4 regions of the Xenorhabdus santafensis genome follow, and region 4 is predicted to be linked to each of the others. Evidence: predicted binding sites of a transcription regulator. Region 4 holds the regulator's gene; each other region holds the start of a gene.
The links. Region 4 encodes PurR, which represses purine synthesis genes. Its sites were predicted from a motif close to CANGCAAACGTTTGCNTG; they were not measured.
Positions count from the first base shown of each region.

Region 1 (5,587 bases), 110 kb from region 4:
AACCGGCAGGAATACGGTGAATGCCTGGCTGACTTTGTTATACAGATCCGCTTTATGCAGTTCTTCGATGAAGATAGCATCAGCGCGACGCAGCAGGTCACAATATTCTTTTTTCACTTCGCCCAATACGCGAACACCAAGGCCCGGGCCTGGGAATGGATGGCGATACAACATGTCATAAGGCAGACCCAGTTCCAGACCGATACGGCGAACTTCGTCTTTGAACAGCTCTTTCAACGGTTCAACCAGACCCAGTTTCATATCTTCTGGCAGGCCACCTACGTTGTGGTGAGATTTGATGACATGCGCGTTACCCGTTGCAGATGCCGCAGATTCGATCACATCCGGGTAGATCGTACCCTGTGCCAACCATTTAATCTGAGTCTGTTTTGATGCTTCTTCATCAAATACGTCAATAAAGACGTGGCCAATAGTTTTACGCTTAGCTTCTGGCTCATCAATTCCGGCCAACGCAGACAGGAAGCGATCTTCAGCTTTAACATGGATAATGTTCAGGTCAAATTTACCTTCAAACATCTCCATGACCTGATCCGCCTCGTTCAAACGCAGCAAGCCGTTATCTACAAAGACACAGGTCAGACGCTTGCCGATAGCACGGTTCAACAACAATGCCGTAACAGAGGAATCCACGCCACCAGACAGTGCCAGAATCACCTGATCATCGCCAATTTGCGCACGCAGACGTTCTACAATATCGTCAATAATAGAAGCCGGTGTCCACAACGCTTCACACTGACAAATATCCAACACAAAGCGTTTCAGGATGCTCAAGCCCTGATGAGTATGAGTTACTTCCGGGTGGAATTGCACACCATAAAAACGCTTTTCATCATTTGCCATAATGGCAAACGGGCAAGTGTCGGTGCTGGCAACTGTGATGAAATCATCAGGAATAGCGGTAACTTTATCGCCATGACTCATCCATACATCCAACAAAGGTTTGCCGTCTTCGCTCAGAGCATCTTGAATATCACGGAATAAATCACAGTCATTTTTGATTTCAACCTGCGCATAACCAAATTCACGCTCGTTGGAACCGGAAACCTGACCGCCCAATTGCATGGACATGGTTTGCATGCCATAACAAACCCCCAACACAGGTACACCTGCGTTAAAGACATATTCTGGAGCGCGAGGACTATTGTTTTCAGTGGTACTTTCTGGGCCACCAGAAAGGATGATTCCGTTTGGATTGAATTCGCGGATTTGCTCTTCGGTTACATTCCATGTCCAAAGTTCACAATAAACACCAATTTCACGAATACGGCGGGCAATAAGCTGTGTATATTGCGAGCCAAAATCAAGGATCAGAATGCGATGTTTATGGATATTAGTTGTCATTTGAGGTGAATTCCCAAAACAAGTGGCAATTGAAAGATAAAAAATCAGTGGCCCGATTACGGGCCACTCTAGATAAATTACAGACCTAAACGGTAGTTTGGTGATTCTTTGGTAATAGTCACGTCATGAACGTGGCTTTCCTGAATACCAGCACCACTGATACGAACAAATTCTGCTTTAGTTCTCAGTTCGTCAATGGTTGCACAACCAGTCAGGCCCATGCAGGAACGCAGGCCACCCATCTGTTGGTGAACAATGCTTTTCAGCAGGCCTTTATAAGCCACACGGCCTTCAATACCTTCAGGAACCAGCTTGTCAGCAGCATTGTCAGTCTGGAAGTAACGGTCAGAAGAGCCTTTGGACATCGCGCCCAGAGAGCCCATTCCACGGTAAGATTTGAACGAACGGCCTTGATACAGTTCGATTTCTCCCGGAGATTCTTCGGTGCCCGCCAGCATTGAACCGACCATGACACATGCCGCGCCCGCCGCGATCGCTTTGGCTATGTCACCGGAGAAACGGATGCCGCCATCAGCAATAACAGGAATGCCAGTGCCTTCCAGCGCTTCAACCGCATCTGCGATAGCCGTGATTTGAGGAACCCCTACACCCGTTACAATACGGGTTGTACAAATGGAACCAGGACCAATGCCCACTTTCACTGCGTTCACACCTGCGGCGACCAGCGCTTTGGCACCTTCGCCAGTTGCGACGTTACCACCGATGATTTGCAGATTAGGATATTTAGCGCGGGTTTCACGAATGCGTTGCAAAACACCTTCAGAATGACCGTGGGAAGAGTCGATCAACAACACGTCCACACCCGCAGCGACCAGCGCATCAACTCGTTCTTCGTTGCCAGCGCCTGCACCAACCGCAGCACCAACACGCAGACGACCCTGTTCATCTTTACACGCGTTTGGTTTACGCTCTGCTTTCTGGAAATCTTTTACCGTAATCATGCCAAGCAGGTGGAAGTTATCATCAACAACCAGCGCCTTTTCGACACGTTGTTCGTGCATTTTCTGCAAGACAACTTCACGGGCTTCGCCTTCTTTTACTGTCACCAGGCGCTCTTTCGGTGTCATCACCGCAGTCACTGGCTGATCCAGATCGGTAACGAAACGCACATCACGACCGGTAATAATGCCAACCAGTTCATTCGCTTCTGTTACAACCGGATAACCAGCAAAACCATTACGTTCAGTCAGTTCATGAACTTCACGCAGAGTCGTTTGTGGTGTTACAGTGACAGGATCAGTGACAACACCGCTTTCGTGTTTCTTCACGCGGCTGACTTCTTCAGCCTGACGTTCGATTGACATATTCTTATGAATGAAGCCAATGCCCCCTTCCTGAGCCAGTGCGATTGCCAGTGAAGATTCCGTCACGGTATCCATGGCTGCTGAAAGCATAGGAACGTTCAGACGAATAGTAGAAGTTAATTGAGTAGACAGATCCGCTGTGTTAGGCAGGACTGTAGAATGGGCAGGAACCAACAGAACATCATCAAATGTTAATGCTTCTTTTTTAATACGTAACATGGGCAATATCTCACCAAGCAATGGGGCAATAAGAGGGATAAAATATTGCCGCGGCATTATACAGGCCGAAATCGGTTGCCTCCAGCATTTTTTAAAAAAAATTCTTGATTAGTCATACAGGAAGATTAATATCGGTTAATTAAGTCCTTGTTTTAAAATTTGATCTAGCTCACATGTCACTACCTACCAATACCGGAATTTTTTCTGTTAGCCGCCTTAATCAGACGGTTCGCCAGCTATTGGAGCTGGAAATGGGCAGGATTTGGCTTTCTGCCGAAATGTCCAATTTTTCTCAGCCATCATCAGGACATTGGTATTTCACCTTAAAAGATGAACGGGCACAAATTCGTGCTGCCATGTTTCGTGGCCAAAATCTAAAGGCAACATTTCGACCGCAAAATGGTCAACAGGTATTGGTTCGGGCACAAATTACCCTGTATGAGCCTCGCGGTGACTACCAGTTAATCGTGGAAAGCATTCAACCTGCCGGTGATGGGTTGTTGCAACAACAATTTGAAGTATTGAAACAAAAACTCACTGCTGAAGGTTTGTTTGATCAAATTCATAAAAAACCACTGCTCTCGCCTGCAAAACGGCTTGGTGTCATCACTTCCGCCAGTGGCGCTGCCTTGCACGATATTCTCAATATTTTGAAGCGCCGTGATCCTTCCCTGCCCATTATCATTTACCCCACCGCAGTTCAGGGTGCCGAAGCGCCATTGCAGATTATCCGGGCAATTGAGCTGGCAAATGCACGGCAAGAGTGTGATGTCCTGATTGTCGGACGTGGAGGAGGATCACTGGAAGACTTATGGTGCTTCAATGACGAACGCGTTGCACGGGCAATATTCCAAAGTCATATTCCTGTTGTCAGTGCTGTCGGGCATGAAACGGATGTCACCATTGCGGATTTTGTCGCTGATTTACGTGCCCCAACGCCTTCTGCGGCAGCAGAACTGGTTAGCCGTAATCAAATCGAATTATTGAGACAAGTACAATCTCTGCAGCAACGGTTCGAAATGGCGATGGATTATTTCTTCGCCCAGAAACAGCGTGAGTTCAATGTATTGCAGCATAGACTCAGACAGCAACGCCCTGATTTGCAATTGGCACGCCAGCAAAACCATTTGGCTGGATTACGCCAAAAACTGATTGATGCCTTTTCACGTTGCCTAAAACAGCATGCTAATTCACATGAGAGAATTAGCCAGCGCCTAGTGCAAACGCACCCGGAGCGAAAAATCCGCCACCACAATCAGTCCATCCAACAACTTGATTTTCGATTGAAACAAGCTGTTGAACGGCAATTAGGCCGTTACCGGGAGAAATTTGCTGTGGCCTGTTCACGGATGGAAGCAGTCAGCCCGCTGGCAACGTTGAGTCGTGGTTACAGTATCAGTGAAGCGCCTGATGGAACATTGTTAAAACAAGTTAAACAGGTGAAAACTGGGGATACGCTGAAAACACGGTTGCAAGATGGCTGGGTTGAGAGTCAGGTGACTCAGGTGAAGAAAAACCGTAAGAAAAAATTAAATTAATCCGTTATCAATATTAAAGTGCTCAAATCTTACAACTTGAGCACATTTTTTATACCTTATGATTCATCAGCTCTAACTTGTGACCTAATGGCTTCATGTACTTCATTAAAATCAATATCGGGATTTTGTTTTGCCAACACTTCAGTCAGCGCTTGGGCAAATGAATGGGTTTCGATGGGAGGCAAATCGCTATTCCAATCGATAGCGCTGGTTGGACTATTTTCGTCATTCAGCAATGCACGGATAATATTGACATATTCAGGCTGACACTCAGCCCAATCCCCATCCGTTGATGCCCAAAACCAGCGTGTAAGCGCAAAGTGATACCAGAGGTTATCCCAGCCGCTATAAACCATCCGTAGCAATGGGGCGAGCATGAGCGTCCAGTTTTTCGCTTCCTGCTCTGAGATGTATTGCAATTTGCAGCCATTCAGACACAACATGCTGAAACGGACATAATCCCACGCTAAATATTGGATATGCTGAATATCGTTCTCATTGTTATACATCATGGTATAACGCCAAAGAGTTTCTTGTTTATCGGATTCACTCATATCACTCTTCTGAATACCCGCCAGGATTTCATCGAATTCCGGTTTTGATAATTTATTCAGTTCATCTCGCATATTGTAGTAATCGACAGCATGTCCCCTCACCAGCAGAGTAAATAGCTGGTAAACCAGATCATCGCGGTTTTCAATACCCCAGGCTGATGCTAAGCCTCCATCATCTTCTGCTTGAGAATAATCATTGCAGCTCCATCCATCAAAACAGGCATAAGGTGCGCCTAATATCATGCCCCAATCAGAAGTGGTAAGAGGCTGAGAATTTTCAGGAATATAGGGTTCGTTTTCACCTTGCGCTGAATTCTTTATATTTGTCAGTGTGTTTTGATCGAAGATGACATAATTATGACCATTATAAATCACAAGGTCACATTGGAATTCGCCAACAAGATAGTACAAATGTTCAGCACGGAACTGATGAAAATTTTCAGGATTATTGCCCGTAGATTCAGCACCATTCCATGACGCAGGATTTTCTTCAGAGAGATAAGCAATGATATACGGCCTGAAATGGAATTCAGGATCTTCCTTTATCGAAAAGGTATAGTCATCACTGTTGTCTGCAACGGAAGTGGCA
Region 1 is NZ_VCDN01000046.1:20,185-25,771, reverse strand. Features, by position in the region: gene guaA (glutamine-hydrolyzing GMP synthase) at 1-1,362, opposite strand, end outside; gene guaB (IMP dehydrogenase) at 1,440-2,906, opposite strand; gene xseA (exodeoxyribonuclease VII large subunit) at 3,080-4,444, shown strand; gene FE392_RS12270 (DUF1266 domain-containing protein) at 4,501-5,587, opposite strand, start outside.
Region 1: a site for PurR is predicted at 2,971-2,988, ahead of guaB (IMP dehydrogenase). Genes of this name have one in related genera too.

Region 2 (5,587 bases), on a different contig from region 4:
TATTCCTTATAATGATAATTACCTTTTAGTGATGCTCTGGCCATGGTCGTTGCTGTTTTTCTTGCGCGCCATTGACGATAATCCCAAATGGTGGCTGGCATTCGCGCTTTGTTCCGGGCTGGCGACGATGGGGAAATACTCATCACTTTCCATCATCGGTTCCGTCTTTTTGCTTTCCCTGTTCGTCCCCAAAGTACGCCGCAACTATCGGGAACCGCTGTTTTATCTCGCGATTTTAGTGTGGTTCGCACTAGTGCTGCCAAACGTTTGGTGGCTGGTACACAATGATTTTGTGGCCTTTAAGTGGGTAGATTCCCAAATCCACAAAGGGTTCAATCTGCACACCACGCAAGCTGTCCTTTCCGTGTTCTATCCGTTGATTATCCTTAGCATCATTATTTATTTGCTCGGTGGCCGGATTGGTTGGCCGAAACAGCAATCCAGTGCCTTGGTGAATATCGTTATCCTGCTGCCTTTGTTGATTATTTACAGCTGGTTTTCCTTTAATCAAGGCGGGCGCATGACTGAGTGGATACAACCCTTTATGGTTGTTTCACCTGCATTGCTAGTGGGTTCAATCACGGTCTATCCAACCAAATCGCTGCATGGAACACTACGGGGATTAGCCATATTTGGTGTCTTGGTGGTGTTCGGCTATGCCAGTATCATGATGGCGAATGTTCGTGGCGCTGGTCAGAAATTTGTTGGAATCAAGGCGTTTACCAGCCAGCTTGACCAACGCTGGAATGAGCTGTACTCAACACCATTGCGTTATGTCGGCGGGGAATATCTGCATCAGTGGTTGACGTTTTATAGCCACTATCGTCCGGAAACAATACAGCCTTGGGAATTAAATAAAGGTATGCCACCAAATATCTACAATCGACATATCAAAGAAAAAGAGATTGTGGAACATGGCGCACTGCTGGTGGGTGAACGAGGTAAAAGCTGCGAGCAAGAAGATTTTCAGCCTATTTTGCAGGAATGGCCAACCTTGGTGATTAGCCATAAGGAAGCGTTTTCCTTTCAGGCACAACCCAGTGCTGAATCCGAAACAGTCTGCATTGGTTTTGTCACGCCAGAAAACCAGCAATAAAAATCGATAACAGCAGATTGCCTATCTCATACAAAAGCCTGACAGACTCTTTCCTGTCAGGCTTTTGTAATGGCATCAACCGTTTTTAATGGGCATCAACAAACACCATTTTCAATATAAACAGCAGAGTGACCACAACAACACATAAACTGATATCACGCCATTTGCCCGTTCCCAATTTCATTGCGCAGTAGGCAATGAAGCCCAGTGCGATGCCTTCGGTAATGGAGAAACTGAATGGCATCATTACCGCAGTGATAAAAGCGGGTACGGATTCCGTCAGATCATTCCATTTCACCCGGGTCAGGCTGGACGTCATCAGAACACCAACATAGACCAGTGCGCCTGCCGTGGCATAAGCCGGTACCATGCTGGCCAGCGGAGAGATAAACATCACCAGCAGGAACAGGATCCCGACTACAATTGCCGTCAGGCCAGTGCGCCCGCCGACCGAAACACCAGAAGAACTTTCGACATAGGCAGTCACCGAAGACGTCCCAATGTAAGATCCTGCAACAGAGCTGAGGCTGTCTACATACAACGCCTGCTTCATACGCGGAAATTTACCCTCGCTGTCCGCAAGCCCGGCTTTATCCGTTACGCCAATCAACGTACCGGAAGAATCAAACAAGTTAACCAGCATGAACGAGAAAATCACGCCAATCAGTGCAATGTCCAATGCACCTTTCACATCGACATTACCTACCACGCTCATCACGCTGGGTGGCAAGTCAAAAATACCGTGATATTCCACATGCCCTGTCATCAAGCCGATGCCAGTCGTCACCACAATGGAAATCAATACAGCCGCATGGAAACTGCGTGCTGCCAAAATGGCAATGATGAAAAACCCCAGTGTTCCCAGCAGCACATTATGGGAAGCAAAGTTGCCAATTGACACGATTGTGTCGGGATTAGGAACGATAATGCCCGAATTTTTCAGTCCCATCATTGCGATGAAAAGACCAATGCCGCTGGTAATTCCCACGCGCAGGCTCAGCGGAATATTCGCTATCATCCAATATCGGATACGAAAGACAGTCAGGAGCAGCAAGCCCACAGCGCCCCAAAAAATCGCGCCCATTGCAACTTGCCATGAAATCCCCATCGCTCCCACGACAACAAACGCGAAGAAGGCATTCAAGCCCATCGCGGGAGCAACGGCAATAGGTAAATTCGCCATCAATCCCATCAAAATACTGCCAATTGCCGCAATTAAGCAGGTAGTGACGAATACGGCTTTAATATCCATTCCCGCCATCGCCAGTATTTGCGGATTGACGAATATGATATAAACCATCGTCAGAAAGGTTGTCAGGCCGGCAACCATTTCAGTGCGAACCGTCGTGCCGTGTTCCTCTAATTTAAACACGCGTTGAAGCAAGCCCTGACGTTTTTCAGAGCCTGAGTTTATTGTGTTCATGTAATGTGATTTCCCATCCCAAAAAACGAAGTTTTCGACTTATCCTACAGGAAACCCATAAAAATCGTTACTGTGGAACAACAAAAAAAGAAATCGTTTGCGTCAATGACAATCAATAAGTTAAATAACATGATGATTATTGAGGACATTCATTGAATGACGATATTTTATGCGTTATTTTTTCTATTCAGCTATCTTTGATGGCATTAAAGTCGAAATATCATCAAAAATGCCTTCCCACTCATCCTCATTCATCTCCATTAAACCGAAAAAACGCAGAATAAACGCGCCTTCAGTGGCCAAAAATGCCAAACGTGCCTGACGGCCTTCCACTGTTGCCATGTCTAACCCTGCCATGCGTTCCTGATACCACGCTTTAGTCGATTTCAGGCGCTCCGGTGTTTGCAACAACGCAGCCATTAATCCTGCCGCCTTTGCGGTTGATGCAGCATCAGACTGCCGGGTCGCTTCAACATGTGCGTGCATTGCGGTCAGCGGATTCGGGTTCTCCCCCGCAATTTTTTGGAACTGCTGATCATAACTCTCACCCCAACGCTCAAACATCGCATCAATTAGGGCATCTTTCGTACCAAAATTGTATTGTACGCCGCCTTTGGTTATGCCGACCGCTTTCGCCACTGCATCAATGGTAAGAGCCGCCGCTCCCTGTGTTGTAACGATTTGTTCTGCGGCATCTAACAGAACTTCCCGATCAATAGTCTTACGACGTCCCATATCTCCCCCCTTTTAAATAAATACGTATGTATTTATAATATTTGCCAACAATTTAATCAAAGTTTGGCAGTCTATCGCTACCGACAATATTGGTAAAATTTTTATGAAAACAAATCTTCGCTGGTTGGTGCTGGTCATCATTTCCAGTGCCTTGCTTCTGATTGTGATTGATATGACCGTTCTTTACACAGCCTTGCCACGGCTGACGCATGATTTGCGCGCTTCCGCTTCTGAAAAACTGTGGATCATGAATGCCTATACTTTAACTATCGCCGGATTGCTGCCCACAATGGGAGCGTTGAGTGACCGTTTTGGTGCCAGAAAACTCTTTACCAATGGGCTGGCCGTTTTCGGTGTTGCATCACTGATGGCTGCATTTTCCCCTACCCCCGGCATGCTGATCACAGCGCGTGTCATTCTGGCTTTCGGTGCAGCGATGATGATGCCGGCAACCCTCGCGATCATTCGCCACACGTTTGAAAACCCTAAAGAGCGGGCACTTGCTATCGGCATTTGGTCAGCCGTTGCCTCAGGGGGTGCCGCATTTGGCCCGGTCATTGGCGGGTTGTTGCTTGAATATTATTGGTGGGGTTCGGTTTTTCTGATTAACGTTCCAATCGTTTTTATCGCACTGGTTTTTGGGCTGATTTTCATCACCAAAAGCCGGCGTAATCCAGAGCATACAATCGATCTGATTGCCGCAATACAAATCATGCTTGGCCTGATTGGCCTCACTTATGCAATCAAAGAAGTCAGCAAGCTAGAGTCATCGTTAGAAGCAGCCGCGATAGCAGGTGCCATAGGGCTGATATTCACCACCGTTTTTGTGCGCCGACAATTGCGCTCGCCAAAGCCCATGATAGATTTCAGTCTGTTTCGCAATCGGGCTTTTGCAACAGGAATCATTGCAGCTTTTTCTTCCACCGCCGCACTTGTCGGTATGGAACTCGCCATTAGCCAGAGATTCCAACTTGCTCTGGGGCTGTCTCCCTTGCAGGCTGGGTTTCTTATCTTACCCATTCCTATCGCGGCTTTTATTGCAGGGCCGCTGGCCGGAATGGCGATTCCGAAATTTGGTGCAGAACGGCTCATGTGGCTCTCATTCGCCTTAACCGGACTGGGCACTTTTGGCTACCTGTTTGGTTTGCAATCTGGCCTGTTAGTGCAAATTGTTACATTCAGTATCATTGGATTTGGTGTCGGAGCCGCCATGACGGCCGCTTCTACTTCCATTATGCTGAATGTTCCGGAGAAAAATGCAGGCACAGCGGCATCCATTGAAGAAGTCGCCTATGAATTGGGAGGCTTGTTAGGGATAGCGGTTCTCGGCAGCCTGATGGTCGCTGTTTACAGCGCTTCCTTTACACTTCCGGCGGATGCGGGCATGCCAGCGCTGGCAAAAAACGGCATTGACGAGGCGCTGCTCGCCGCTGAACAATTGACGGGAGATGCTGCCCTGTCACTGATTCAAGCCGCAAAACAGGCGTTCAATTACTCATTTTTGTCGGTATGTATCACGGCCGGGGCACTGCTGTTATTGATTTCTGGCGCAATTGCAGCCTTCGGGAAAGAAAAACGTCATTGATTCGATAAATCGGAGGTACACATTGCCATCCGGTGTACCTCTGCAATTTACTTATGCTGATTTATAGCTATCTTATGCCATGCCAGAAAACAGTGTAACTCTCTGAGATGTTTACTGTAATATTCCGTATTCAGCATGAAGAATACCAATAAGAACTCCAGAATAATCATGGACAAAGCAATATTACTGTACTCCAGAATTCCCATGACAAATTTAAGGCACACCAATAAGGCAACCATCAGGATAAAAAGAAAACGTGCCAAAATTAGCATCCTGAAACCTAATGTCACGCCTCGTTGAGTGAGTAAAATAGCTAAAGAAGCAAAGGCTATTGTAGATACGATTGTAAAAAATAAGATGGGCAGATCATCTTTGTTATCAAAATGAGATAACAGCATAAACGTTCCAATCACATAAATCTTTATCAATAAAACAGCCGATAATACCGTCATCAATAACGCTTTTTTTGACATACCGAAATCCAGCAAATGCTGATATTTATTTATTCTTTTTTCTGTTATCAGCGTAGCGTCGTTTTTCTTTATTCTCAAATTCAGTTTATAGCCTGCTTTTAGCGTGCTATTGAGATTTGTATTCAATACACAATATTGCCAAATCATGATGAGTATATTTTTCTTCTGATAATCAGTGTGTTCATCAGACTCGCTGTCTATTTGCTTTTTCAGTAGCTGATTCGTTGTTTTAAACCATAAGATTTCCGTCATAGCTTGAGAAAAAGAAGCGCTAT
Region 2 is NZ_VCDN01000011.1:101,179-106,765, reverse strand. Features, by position in the region: gene FE392_RS02180 (glycosyltransferase family 39 protein) at 1-1,096, shown strand, start outside; gene FE392_RS02175 (NCS2 family permease) at 1,182-2,519, opposite strand; gene FE392_RS02170 (TetR/AcrR family transcriptional regulator) at 2,703-3,254, opposite strand; gene FE392_RS02165 (MFS transporter) at 3,358-4,839, shown strand; gene FE392_RS02160 (hypothetical protein) at 4,887-5,587, opposite strand, start outside.
Region 2: a site for PurR is predicted at 2,606-2,623, ahead of FE392_RS02175 (NCS2 family permease). Genes of this name have one in related genera too.

Region 3 (5,587 bases), on a different contig from region 4:
TGCCGCTTCAATGATATGAACATTGAACTGATGGCGGATCCCGTTCCTCAATTGCCACCGCTTGCACAAATTTATAAGGCACTCGTCCTTTCTGTGCGGGATTATGTCCAGAAAAACGGTTTTAAAGGGGCGCTGCTTGGCCTGTCTGGTGGAATTGATTCGGGGCTGACGCTGGCAATTGCCGTTGATGCATTGGGTAAAGACCACGTACAAGCAGTCATGATGCCATTCCGCTATACCTCAGAAATGAGTATCCACGATGCGAGAGAACAGGCGGAATTACTGGGGGTTGAATTTGACGTGGTATCCATCGAACCCATGTTTGATGCCTTTATGACACAGCTTGAGCCAATATTTGCCGGAACGGCAAAAGACACGACAGAAGAGAATTTGCAGGCGCGTTGCCGGGCGGTTATCTTAATGGCGATGTCAAACAAACGCCATCGCTTGGTGCTGACCACCAGTAACAAAAGTGAATCAGCGGTAGGTTATTCTACTCTGTATGGAGATATGGCCGGTGGTTTCAATGCGTTGAAAGACGTGCCTAAAACGATGGTATTTGCATTATCGAATTACCGTAATACAGTATCCCCGGCGATTCCTCAGCGTGTGATTGACCGTCCACCGTCAGCGGAATTGGCACCGGATCAGCTAGATCAAGACAGCTTGCCGCCGTATGACATATTGGATGCAATTCTTGAGGGATACGTTGAAAAAGACAAATCTGTTGCTGGCTTGGTGGCAGAGGGTTTTGATGAAGCCATTGTTCGTAAGGTGATCCGTCTGGTTGACATCAACGAATATAAACGCCGTCAGGCACCTATCGGGCCACGCATTTCACAACGTGACTTTGGGAAAGACAGGCGCTACCCGATTACTTCTGGTTTCGGGCGTAAGAACTGGTAATAACAGGAAAACTTCATGAAAAAGATTGATGCAATTATCAAACCTTTCAAGCTGGATGATGTGCGTGAAGCTCTGGCTGAAGTGGGTATCACTGGTATGACTGTGACAGAAGTAAAAGGGTTTGGTCGCCAGAAAGGGCATACCGAACTCTATCGCGGTGCTGAGTATATGGTGGATTTTCTGCCAAAGGTCAAAATAGAAATTGTTGTACCGGATGATCTTGTTGATACCTGTGTCGAGACAATCATGCAGATTGCACAAACGGGTAAAATCGGTGATGGCAAAATTTTTGTTTTCGATGTTGCCCGTGTTGTGCGCATTCGCACCGGTGAGCAGGACGAAGAAGCCATTTAGAGAAAAACAGTCATCAACTCTGCTCCTGTGGGGGCAACCGCAGTCACTCGATAAATAAACTCACTCCCCGTCCTTGTTGTGGCAATTTCTTTAGGGCGGGGAGATGTTTGATTTTTCTGCCTTACTTCACGAAACTTCATTAATAATGCAGGCTAAATCACTTTGTGTGGGCCAAAGCATTCATAGTGCATATGTTGTTCATCAACGCCCATTGCCAGAAGCTGTTTGGCGATATATTGCATGAAAGCGACAGGCCCGCAGAAATAATATTGCATCCCTTCTGCCATGAGTGAATCTTTTACAAAAGATAAATCCATGAATCCGGTGTGCTGATAGTCTGTGTTTGGTTGATCTATCTCTCTTGGCTCACGATACCAAACTTGTGAATATAGGTTGGGCATGGCATCGGAAATCTGATTAATTTTGTCTGAAAATGCGTGATAACCACCGTGCTCTGCTGCGTGGAACCAATTTACTGTGCCCGTATGGTTTTGATTGTATAAATGCTCGAGCATACTCATCATGGGCGTTAAACCAACGCCTGCGGAAATCAGTGTAACCGGGGTGTTCTTTTGCACATTAAGGAAAAAATCACCGCGCGGTGCCGCCAACATCACGATACTGCCTTCATGTACTTTATCGTGCATATGGTTTGAAACCTTGCCTTGTAACTCACGTTTAATGGCAATTTGATAGCTGGTGTTGTTTGGCGCTCCTGTCAGCGAATATTGGCGAATTTCACGGTTCTCAAATGCTGGATCATCCAGATAAATCCCGATGTATTGTCCGGGCTTGTAATCCATGATTTTGCCGCCATCAACAGGCACAAATTCAAAACTGGTAATAACATCGCTTTGCGGCCGTTTTTGCTTGACCCGGAATTGGCGCACGCCACGCCAACCGCCGGCCAAGGATTCTCCATCCTGATAAATTTCTTCTTCCCGATTGATAAAGACACCGGCTAACACATCATAGGCTTTTCCCCAAGCATTGAGAACTTCATCTCCGGGATGGAACATTTCATCGATCGTTGCCAGCAGGTGTGTTCCTACAATTTGGTAATGTTCAGGCTGAATATTCAGGCTTGCGTGTTTATGGGCGATTTTTTCCACAGCGGGCAGCAGAGCGGACAGGTTATCAATGTTGGAAGCGTAGGCACACAGTGCATTGAAAAGTGCTTCACGCTGGGCCCCATTCATTTGGTGGCTCATGTTGAAAATATCTTTTAATTCAGGGTTATGCTTGAACATGCGTTCATAAAAATGGGCCGTCAATTTCGGGCCGGTAGACACTATCAAAGGAATGGTGGATTTGACTGTGTTAATAACATGACTGTCTAGCATGGGGATCTCCCGAATTTTTCTCAGTGGGCATTCGAACTTATAAGTTGCATTTTAAATGCATCTTTTTGGGCTTGGGAATACACCAAATCAAAAAAAGAAGATCATCTTGATATAAATCAATAAATTGAAATTTTAATGCCGATAAACCTTGATTGAGATCACAAATATTCTTGATAAATTTGAAATCGCCAGTCCTGCTATTTGCAGTTTATCCTTCCATCCGCAGTTAATAGCCAATGCAAACGTTTGCGCAAAATCTTCTGTCAAGACTATCTCATTAGAGAAAAAGAGTTTACACTGTGTGGCATTCTGTCCCTCAGGGGTGATTTTTAGAGATGTAGCTGAGTCAGGAGAACCTAATGTTAAAGCGTGAAATGAATATTGCGAATTATGATCCCGAACTGTGGCAAGCGATGGAACAGGAGGTTTGTCGTCAAGAAGAACACATTGAATTGATTGCCTCTGAAAACTACACCAGCCCAAGAGTTATGCAGGCTCAAGGATCTCAGCTCACTAACAAGTATGCCGAAGGTTACCCAAATAAGCGTTACTACGGTGGTTGTGAGTATGTCGATGTGGTAGAACAGTTGGCAATTGATCGTGCAAAAGAACTGTTTGGTGCCGATTACGCCAACGTCCAGCCGCACTCTGGTTCTCAGGCAAATGCCGCAGTGTATATGGCGCTGTTGCAACCCGGTGATACTGTTTTAGGGATGAATCTGGCACACGGCGGTCATTTGACTCACGGTTCTCCAGTTAACTTCTCTGGCAAACTTTATAACATCGTGCCTTATGGTATTGATGACAGCGGTAAAATCGATTACGACGATATCCGAACCCAAGCGCAAACACATAAACCAAAAATGATCATCGGTGGCTTCTCTGCTTATTCCGGTGTGGTTGATTGGGCGAAGATGCGTGAAATTGCGGATGAAATTGGTGCTTACCTGTTTGTGGACATGGCTCATGTGGCTGGCTTGGTAGCCGCAGGCGTTTATCCAAACCCAGTTCCTCATGCCCACGTTGTAACGACAACAACGCATAAAACACTGGCAGGCCCACGTGGTGGTCTGATTCTGGCGAAAGGCGGTGATGAAGATCTCTACAAGAAATTGAATTCCTCGGTTTTCCCAGGCTCTCAAGGCGGCCCATTGATGCATGTGATTGCCGGTAAAGCCGTCGCCCTGAAAGAAGCTATGGAGCCGGAATTTAAGGTCTATCAGCAGCAAGTCGCCAAAAACGCCAAAGAGATGGTCAATGTATTCCTGCAACGCGGCTATAAAGTTGTTTCTGGGGAAACTGAAAACCATCTGTTCCTGCTGGATCTGGTGGATAAAAACATTACCGGTAAAGACGCTGATGCGGCTTTGGGGCGTGCCAATATCACTGTGAACAAAAACAGCGTGCCTAACGATCCTCGCAGCCCATTTGTGACTTCCGGCATTCGTATCGGTACTCCGGCAATTACTCGCCGTGGCTTCAAAGAAGCTGAAACCCGCGAACTGGCAGGTTGGATTTGTGACGTGTTAGAAAACATCAATGACGAATCCGTCATTGAAAGCGTGAAACAAAAAGTACTGGCAATCTGCGCAAAATACCCGGTTTACGCATAAATTAAAATAAAATATCAATAACACTACGGTGTTATTGATAATTAAAGCCCGACTCATAACCATAGTTTTGAGCGGGTTTTTTCATATAGAAAGTGGGGGCATTTGGATGGTTGTTCCATCAACATTTTGGCTGGGCTTAAGTTATTTCACCTATTTTTTCTCTTTCGGCATTTTCCTGCCATTTTGGTCTGTGTGGTTAAAAGGTGAAGGTATTGAGCCTTCAATGATAGGCATAATACTGGGGGCAGGGATGATCGCCCGTTTTCTCGGCAGCCTATTCATTTCTCCTATGGTAAAAGACCCGTCCAAATTAATTAACGCGTTGAGAACCCTTTCGTTATTGGCATTATTTTTTGCTATTGGGTTCTCAATGAATAGTTATTGGGTGTGGCTTTTCTTTGTCATAATTTGCTTCAACTTATTCTTCTCACCACTAATACCTTTATCAGATGCCTTAGCAGGCACATGGCAAAAACAATTTCCGTTTGATTATGGCAAAGTCAGGGTTTGGGGCTCAATTGCATTTGTTATCAGCTCTTCACTGACAGGCATATTAATGTCTTCCAACGGAATAGATTTATCCATCAGTAGCTTAAACTTAGGGTGGAATATCTCATTTGACCGCCTGAATAGTTGGGTTGGCAGTAACTTGTTTGGAACGCACCATATTATTTTGGCTTTTTTGATTTTCAGTGTCACTGCCATGTTATTGGGAATGATGTTGAAACCTTCAATTATGCCCGTAGGCAAAATGAAATCAGCAAATACCAATTCAGTCTCTTTTAAGGAGCTTCTGTCTGAAAAATCGGTATGGCAATTTCTAATATGCGTGACGTTATTACAGGCTGCACATGCGGGTTATTACAGCTTTGGCTCCATTTATTGGGAAAGCGCAGGTTATTCTTCATCAGCCATTGGTTATCTCTGGTCATTAGGGGTTGTGGCAGAAGTTATTGTTTTCACTTTCAGCAATAAACTATTCCGCCGTTGGAGCGCCCGTAACTTATTTTTGTTGTCTGCCGTGTGTGGGGTACTGCGCTGGGGGTTGATGGGGGCATCAACCGAATTGTATTCATTGATCATCATTCAAATTTTACATTGTGGTTCGTTTACCGTTTGTCATTTAGCCGCGATGCGTTTCATCGGTGCCAGAAAAGAAAACGAAATAATCCGGTTACAGGCAACGTATTCTGCCTTGGCAATGGGAGGCGGTATTGCAGTCATGAGCATCATTGCCGGTTTTATGTATGAAAGCATCGGCAGCGGCATATTTTGGATGATGGCGATCGTCGCAGCTCCAGCTTTATTTATAAGACCAAAAGTGGAAGCTCATGCCCACTGATTGAAAAATCAGGAACCAAAAAACAACAG
Region 3 is NZ_VCDN01000097.1:5,861-11,447, reverse strand. Features, by position in the region: gene FE392_RS17635 (NAD+ synthase) at 1-906, shown strand, start outside; gene glnB (nitrogen regulatory protein P-II) at 922-1,260, shown strand; gene FE392_RS17625 (hypothetical protein) at 1,257-1,400, opposite strand; gene hmpA (NO-inducible flavohemoprotein) at 1,413-2,603, opposite strand; gene glyA (serine hydroxymethyltransferase) at 2,963-4,216, shown strand; gene FE392_RS17610 (3-phenylpropionate MFS transporter) at 4,323-5,558, shown strand.
Region 3: a site for PurR is predicted at 2,839-2,856, ahead of glyA (serine hydroxymethyltransferase). Genes of this name have one in related genera too.

Region 4 (5,587 bases):
GTATACAAACAAGATTAAAAAGGGCGTATTTTCTTGCCCTTTTTAATTAGGTCAGCATTACCCCTGCAAGATGCGCCAAATTTTGTCATAATACTTGCTATTCCAGAGTTAAAAACAAAATCCTGAAGTTATTAAGAACTGAAAATCAGATGTCTAATAAAAACGATCAAAACTTGCTAAGTGGACGCTTTCGTGGCTATTACCCCGTTATCATTGATGTCGAAACTGGCGGGTTTAATGCACGTACAGATGCTTTACTTGAAATCGCTGCAATTACTTTAAAAATGGATGAAGAAGGCTGGATAATGCCTGCTGATACGCTGCATTTCCACATTGACCCTTTTGAAGGTGCCAACCTTGATCCTGCTGCACTGGCATTCACCGGTATTGATCCCACAAATCCCCTACGGGGTGCGGTCAGTGAATACACTGCCCTGCATGCTATTTTCAAAATGATCCGCAAGGGTATGAAAGAGACGAATTGTAACCGTGCAATTATGGTTGCCCATAATGCCAGTTTTGATCACGGTTTTGTTATGGCCGCTGCTGAACGTTCCAGTTTGAAACGCAATCCATTCCATCCGTTCGCGACTTTTGATACCGCAGCACTTAGTGGATTAGTCCTTGGTCAGACAATTCTAGCCAAAGCTTGTATCACTGCGGGAATACCGTTTGATAGCACCCAAGCACACAGCGCACTTTACGATACTGATCGCACTGCCTTACTTTTTTGCGAACTCGTCAATCGCTGGAAGCGACTCGGCGGTTGGCCATTGCCTTCCGAACCTTCCACTGAAAACGATTCCTAAAGTATCAGACCCCGTGCTTATTGCAGGCACGGGGTCTGGTTTATCATTTCAGCAGATTATTCTGCAGACTGCTCACGATATTTATCAGCAGTCTCCTTGATCAGAGCCTGTAATTCACCATTCTGATACATGGCCATCAGAATGTCACAGCCACCAACCAGTTCGCCGTCAACCCAAAGTTGAGGGAATGTCGGCCAGTTTGCATATTTAGGCAATTCAGCGCGGATATCAGGATTTTGTAAAATATCCACGTAAGCAAAACGTTCACCACAAGCAGACAAAGCCTGTACTGCTTGCGCCGAGAAACCACAGCTTGGCAATTTTGGAGAACCTTTCATATACAGCAGGATTGGGTTTTCTTTAATTTGGCGCTCAATCTTCTCAACGATCGCCTTAGTTGTATCAGTAGCGGTGTTAGTATTGGTATTAGTTGTCGTCATTTTTGCTTCCTTAAAACTGCAAGCACTATTTTCAGAATCAGAAAAGATTGATTTAGAATACCACTTTATACGCTCATTTTTCTACAGAGAACTTTCTGGAGCCAATTTTCACTATAAAGTTTCGTCATGACACGGCCTTACCATAGTCCATTTTTACTATAGGACAGTACGTTTTTGCTAAGGTAAGTGTTTGCCATGATGTGCCTCAACAGCAATTGAGACAAATAACCATTCAATATTTCTATTCCAACTAATCACATTAACTACATCAAATACATCAGATAGTTTAGATCTACGCCAACTTCTGCCAAATAGCATCTTTTTCCCTGTTATTTGACAGAAAAGTTGTTAAGATAATTACCAAAATAGCAACAAGATAATAATCCTAAATTTGCCCTGACCATGATTAATCTTAAAAATCATGGCTACAGAGCTGAAAACCCGATATTAAAAAGGAGCATGCAATGTCTTTTGAATTACCAGCATTACCTTATGCCAAAGATGCCCTGGAACCACACATTTCTGCAGAAACTTTGGAATATCACTACGGCAAACACCACAACGCCTACGTTGTAAATCTGAATAATCTTATCAAAGATACTGAATTTGCCGGAAAATCCCTGGAAGAAATCATCAAAACATCTGAAGGCGGCGTTTTCAATAATGCTGCACAGGTTTGGAACCACACTTTTTACTGGCATAGCCTGTCACCAAATGGCGGTGGCGAACCAACTGGAAAAGTAGCGGATGCCATCAACAATGCTTTCGGTTCTTTTGCTGAGTTCAAACAACAATTTACTGACGCTGCACTGAAAAACTTTGGTTCCGGCTGGACATGGTTGGTCAAAAAAGCTGACGGAAGTTTGGCTATCGTCAGCACTTCCAATGCAGCAACTCCATTGACTGGCGAAGATAAGCCAGTTCTGACCGTCGACGTTTGGGAACACGCATACTACATCGATTACCGTAATGCCCGCCCACAATATCTGGAGCATTTCTGGGCTTTGGTCAACTGGGCATTTGTTGAAGAAAACCTGGCTTAATAAGATTGATTCTTATGCCAGTTTGAAATGATAAGGGCTGGTTTTCTTCCATTCTCTGATTATGAATGTCAGAAAACCAACCCTAAATACAAACGGTGTTATACGTCAATTATTTTTCTAGCTCTCAATTAATAAGACAAAGGCTTGCCAGAAAGACAATCATGATTAATGCGCTACCGGCAGCCAACAATCCCAACTTCAGATCTGTATCCATAGAACATCCTCAATGTGAAAAGCAAGATACCTAACACCATAATTTTAGATGGTTATTTACTGCATTGTTTGTAAATTATACTACCAACTTAAATTCATACTCTTTATAACATCGATTATCACTTTCACTTTTGAGCTAGATCAGACAAAATTCAATGTTTATCGCTAAATTGTTGCCAACCCATCACCTCATATATAAATATGTTGGTAAACGATTAACAATTATCTATATTTCAAGTTAAAGCGTATCGACAAGCAGATACGGCGAATCAATCAGCAACTTGAAAAGTTAGAATATATAAATTTAGACCATAAGGTCAGGAGTCCTTTTTATCATGGCAACGATTAAAGATGTGGCCAAACGCGCTGGTGTTTCTACCACAACCGTATCCCATGTTATCAATAAAACCCGTTTCGTCGCCGAAGATACTAAGGCTGCAGTTTGGGCTGCTATTAAAGAACTGAACTATTCTCCCAGTGCCGTTGCCCGTAGTTTGAAAGTTAACCACACAAAATCCATCGGATTATTGGCAACATCCAGCGAAGCCCCCTATTTTGCTGAAATCATAGAATCTGTTGAAAATAGTTGCTACAGCAAGGGTTACACTCTGATTTTATGTAATTCCCATAATAACCTTGATAAACAAAAAGCATATCTTGCCATGTTGGCGCAAAAACGCGTAGATGGTTTGCTGGTTATGTGTTCAGAATATCCTGAACAACTTTTAGGCATGTTAGAAGACTATCGCAATATTCCTATGGTAGTAATGGATTGGGGTGAGTCCAGAGGGGATTTTACCGATGCCATCATCGACAATGCCTTTCATGGCGGTTACTTGGCTGGTCGCTATCTTATTGAACGCGGGCACCGTGATATTGCTTCCATTCCTGGCCCATTGGCAAGAAATACAGGTGGCGGGCGTCACCAAGGCTTTCTCAAGGCGCTGAAAGAGGCCAATATCGCTATTCGCGATGAGTGGATTGTGCAAGGTGATTTCGAACCAGAATCAGGTTACCAAGCTATGTGTAAGATCCTAAATCAGAAACACCGCCCAACAGCTGTTTTTTGCGGGGGCGACGTCATGGCAATGGGAGCAATCTGCGCCGCTGATGAATTAGGTTTGCGTGTACCACAAGACATTTCCATTATTGGTTATGACAATATCCGAAATGCCCGCTATTTTACCCCAGCATTGACAACCATTCACCAGCCCAAAGAACGGCTGGGGCAAATGGCTTTCTCAATGCTACTGGATAGGATCGTCAATAAGCGTGAAGATGCACAAACTATTGAAGTTCACCCACGCCTTGTTGAACGGCGCTCCGTCGCAGATGGGCCTTTTATCGATTACCGTCGCTGACAGTTAGTTTTCTTGCAACCATTCAGCATTAAGTGTTTCACTATCCCCGAGATAATCAAATAACCAACTTAATGCTGGTGAATGGCTTTTTTGCGACCATACCAAGCAGCATGGGCTATCAGGCAATGGTTGTTCAAGTTCAAGTGCTGTCAGTTTTCCTTTGCGGATAAGAGGCAATGCACGATGTTTGGGCACCATTCCAACACACAAACCATCCATCAGGCAATTCAACCCTGCATCCCAATCAGGGACAACCAGTCTCCGTTGGTTATCCAACGCCCATGTATCCCTTTTAGGCAAACTGCGTGAAGTATCTTCAAGACACAAACTGGGATAAGGTCGCATTTGATCGTCATTTAATTTCCCCGATATTGACGCCAATTCATGCTCAGGGCTGACGACACATAACCAAGGCATGAATCCCATGTCCCTGAAGTTATATCGTTCACCAACGGGAGATGCCCGCGTTGCACCAATCGCAACATCCACCCGTTCATTCACCAGCGCATCCCATACCCCATTGAAAACCTCGGGGTAAATAAACAGCTCAATATCGGGAAAATGCCGATAAAAATCGAGAATGAGCCGGAGAGTTCTCTCAGGTTTCACTACCCTGTCCACGGCAATGCTAAATTGCCCCCGCCAACCATTGGCAACTTGCTGGCATTGATGCCGAGTGTGATGCATTTTTTTGATAACAGAGCGAGCTTCTTTGACAAAAATGGCTCCCGCTTCAGTTAAGTCCACGTCACGGTGACGTCGCTCAAATAGAGGTACTGCCAGCCATTCTTCAAGCTGTTTTACTGTATAGCTTACAGCAGAAGGTACACGATGAAGTTCTGATGCTGCCGCACTGAAACTTCCTGTTCTGGCAACAGCATCAATAACTTCCAGAGAGTATTCAGACCACATATATCTTCCTTTCAATTTTTTTCACAGCATGGTGCAAATATTACCGTTTCACAAGTAAAAATCATGCCATATAGAATAAGTCGGGTATTCTTTTATCAATTACCACATCAAGTTACGAACACCATGGCGACAAATAAAAATTCAATTCCATTTATGTTTTATCTCGCTGGCCTGAGCATGCTCGGTTATTTGGCTATCGATATGTATCTGCCTGCTTTTGGTGCAATGAAAGTAGATTTGGATACCTCAGAAAATGCCATTAGTGCAAGCCTCAGTATTTTTCTTGCGGGTTTTGCTTTTGCTCAGCTCTTATGGGGGCAATTGTCAGACCGCATAGGCAGAAAGCCTGTACTTATTATCGGATTATCTCTGTTTTCCATTAGCTGTTTGGGTATGATTTGGATAACTGATGCGACACAATTGCTTGTCTTGAGATTTATTCAGGCGGTAGGTGTTTGTTCCGCAGCGGTTTCTTGGCAGGCGCTGGTCATTGACAGGTACGATGCAGAGCGCGCTAAACGTGTTTTTGCCATGATCATGCCTTTAGTTGCCCTTTCCCCTGCCCTGGCTCCATTGTTAGGCGCATGGTTATTGTCACACGCTGGCTGGAAAATCATTTTTCTTGTTTTAATGATCGTGACACTTTTATTGTTGATACCAACATTTTTCCTAGCCAAGAAAAACAAGAGCACTGAAGTCAATGTCAATGAGAAATCAATTTCTTTCTTCGCATTGCTCCGTTCACCTGTCTTTAGCGGTAACGTGTTGATTTATGCTGCTTGCAGTGCTGGTTTTTTTGCTTGGCTGAC
Region 4 is NZ_VCDN01000046.1:126,122-131,708, reverse strand. Features, by position in the region: gene rnt (ribonuclease T) at 150-809, shown strand; gene FE392_RS12795 (Grx4 family monothiol glutaredoxin) at 866-1,249, opposite strand; gene sodB (superoxide dismutase [Fe]) at 1,714-2,292, shown strand; gene purR (HTH-type transcriptional repressor PurR) at 2,841-3,866, shown strand; gene punR (DNA-binding transcriptional activator PunR) at 3,870-4,778, opposite strand; gene punC (purine nucleoside transporter PunC) at 4,902-5,587, shown strand, end outside.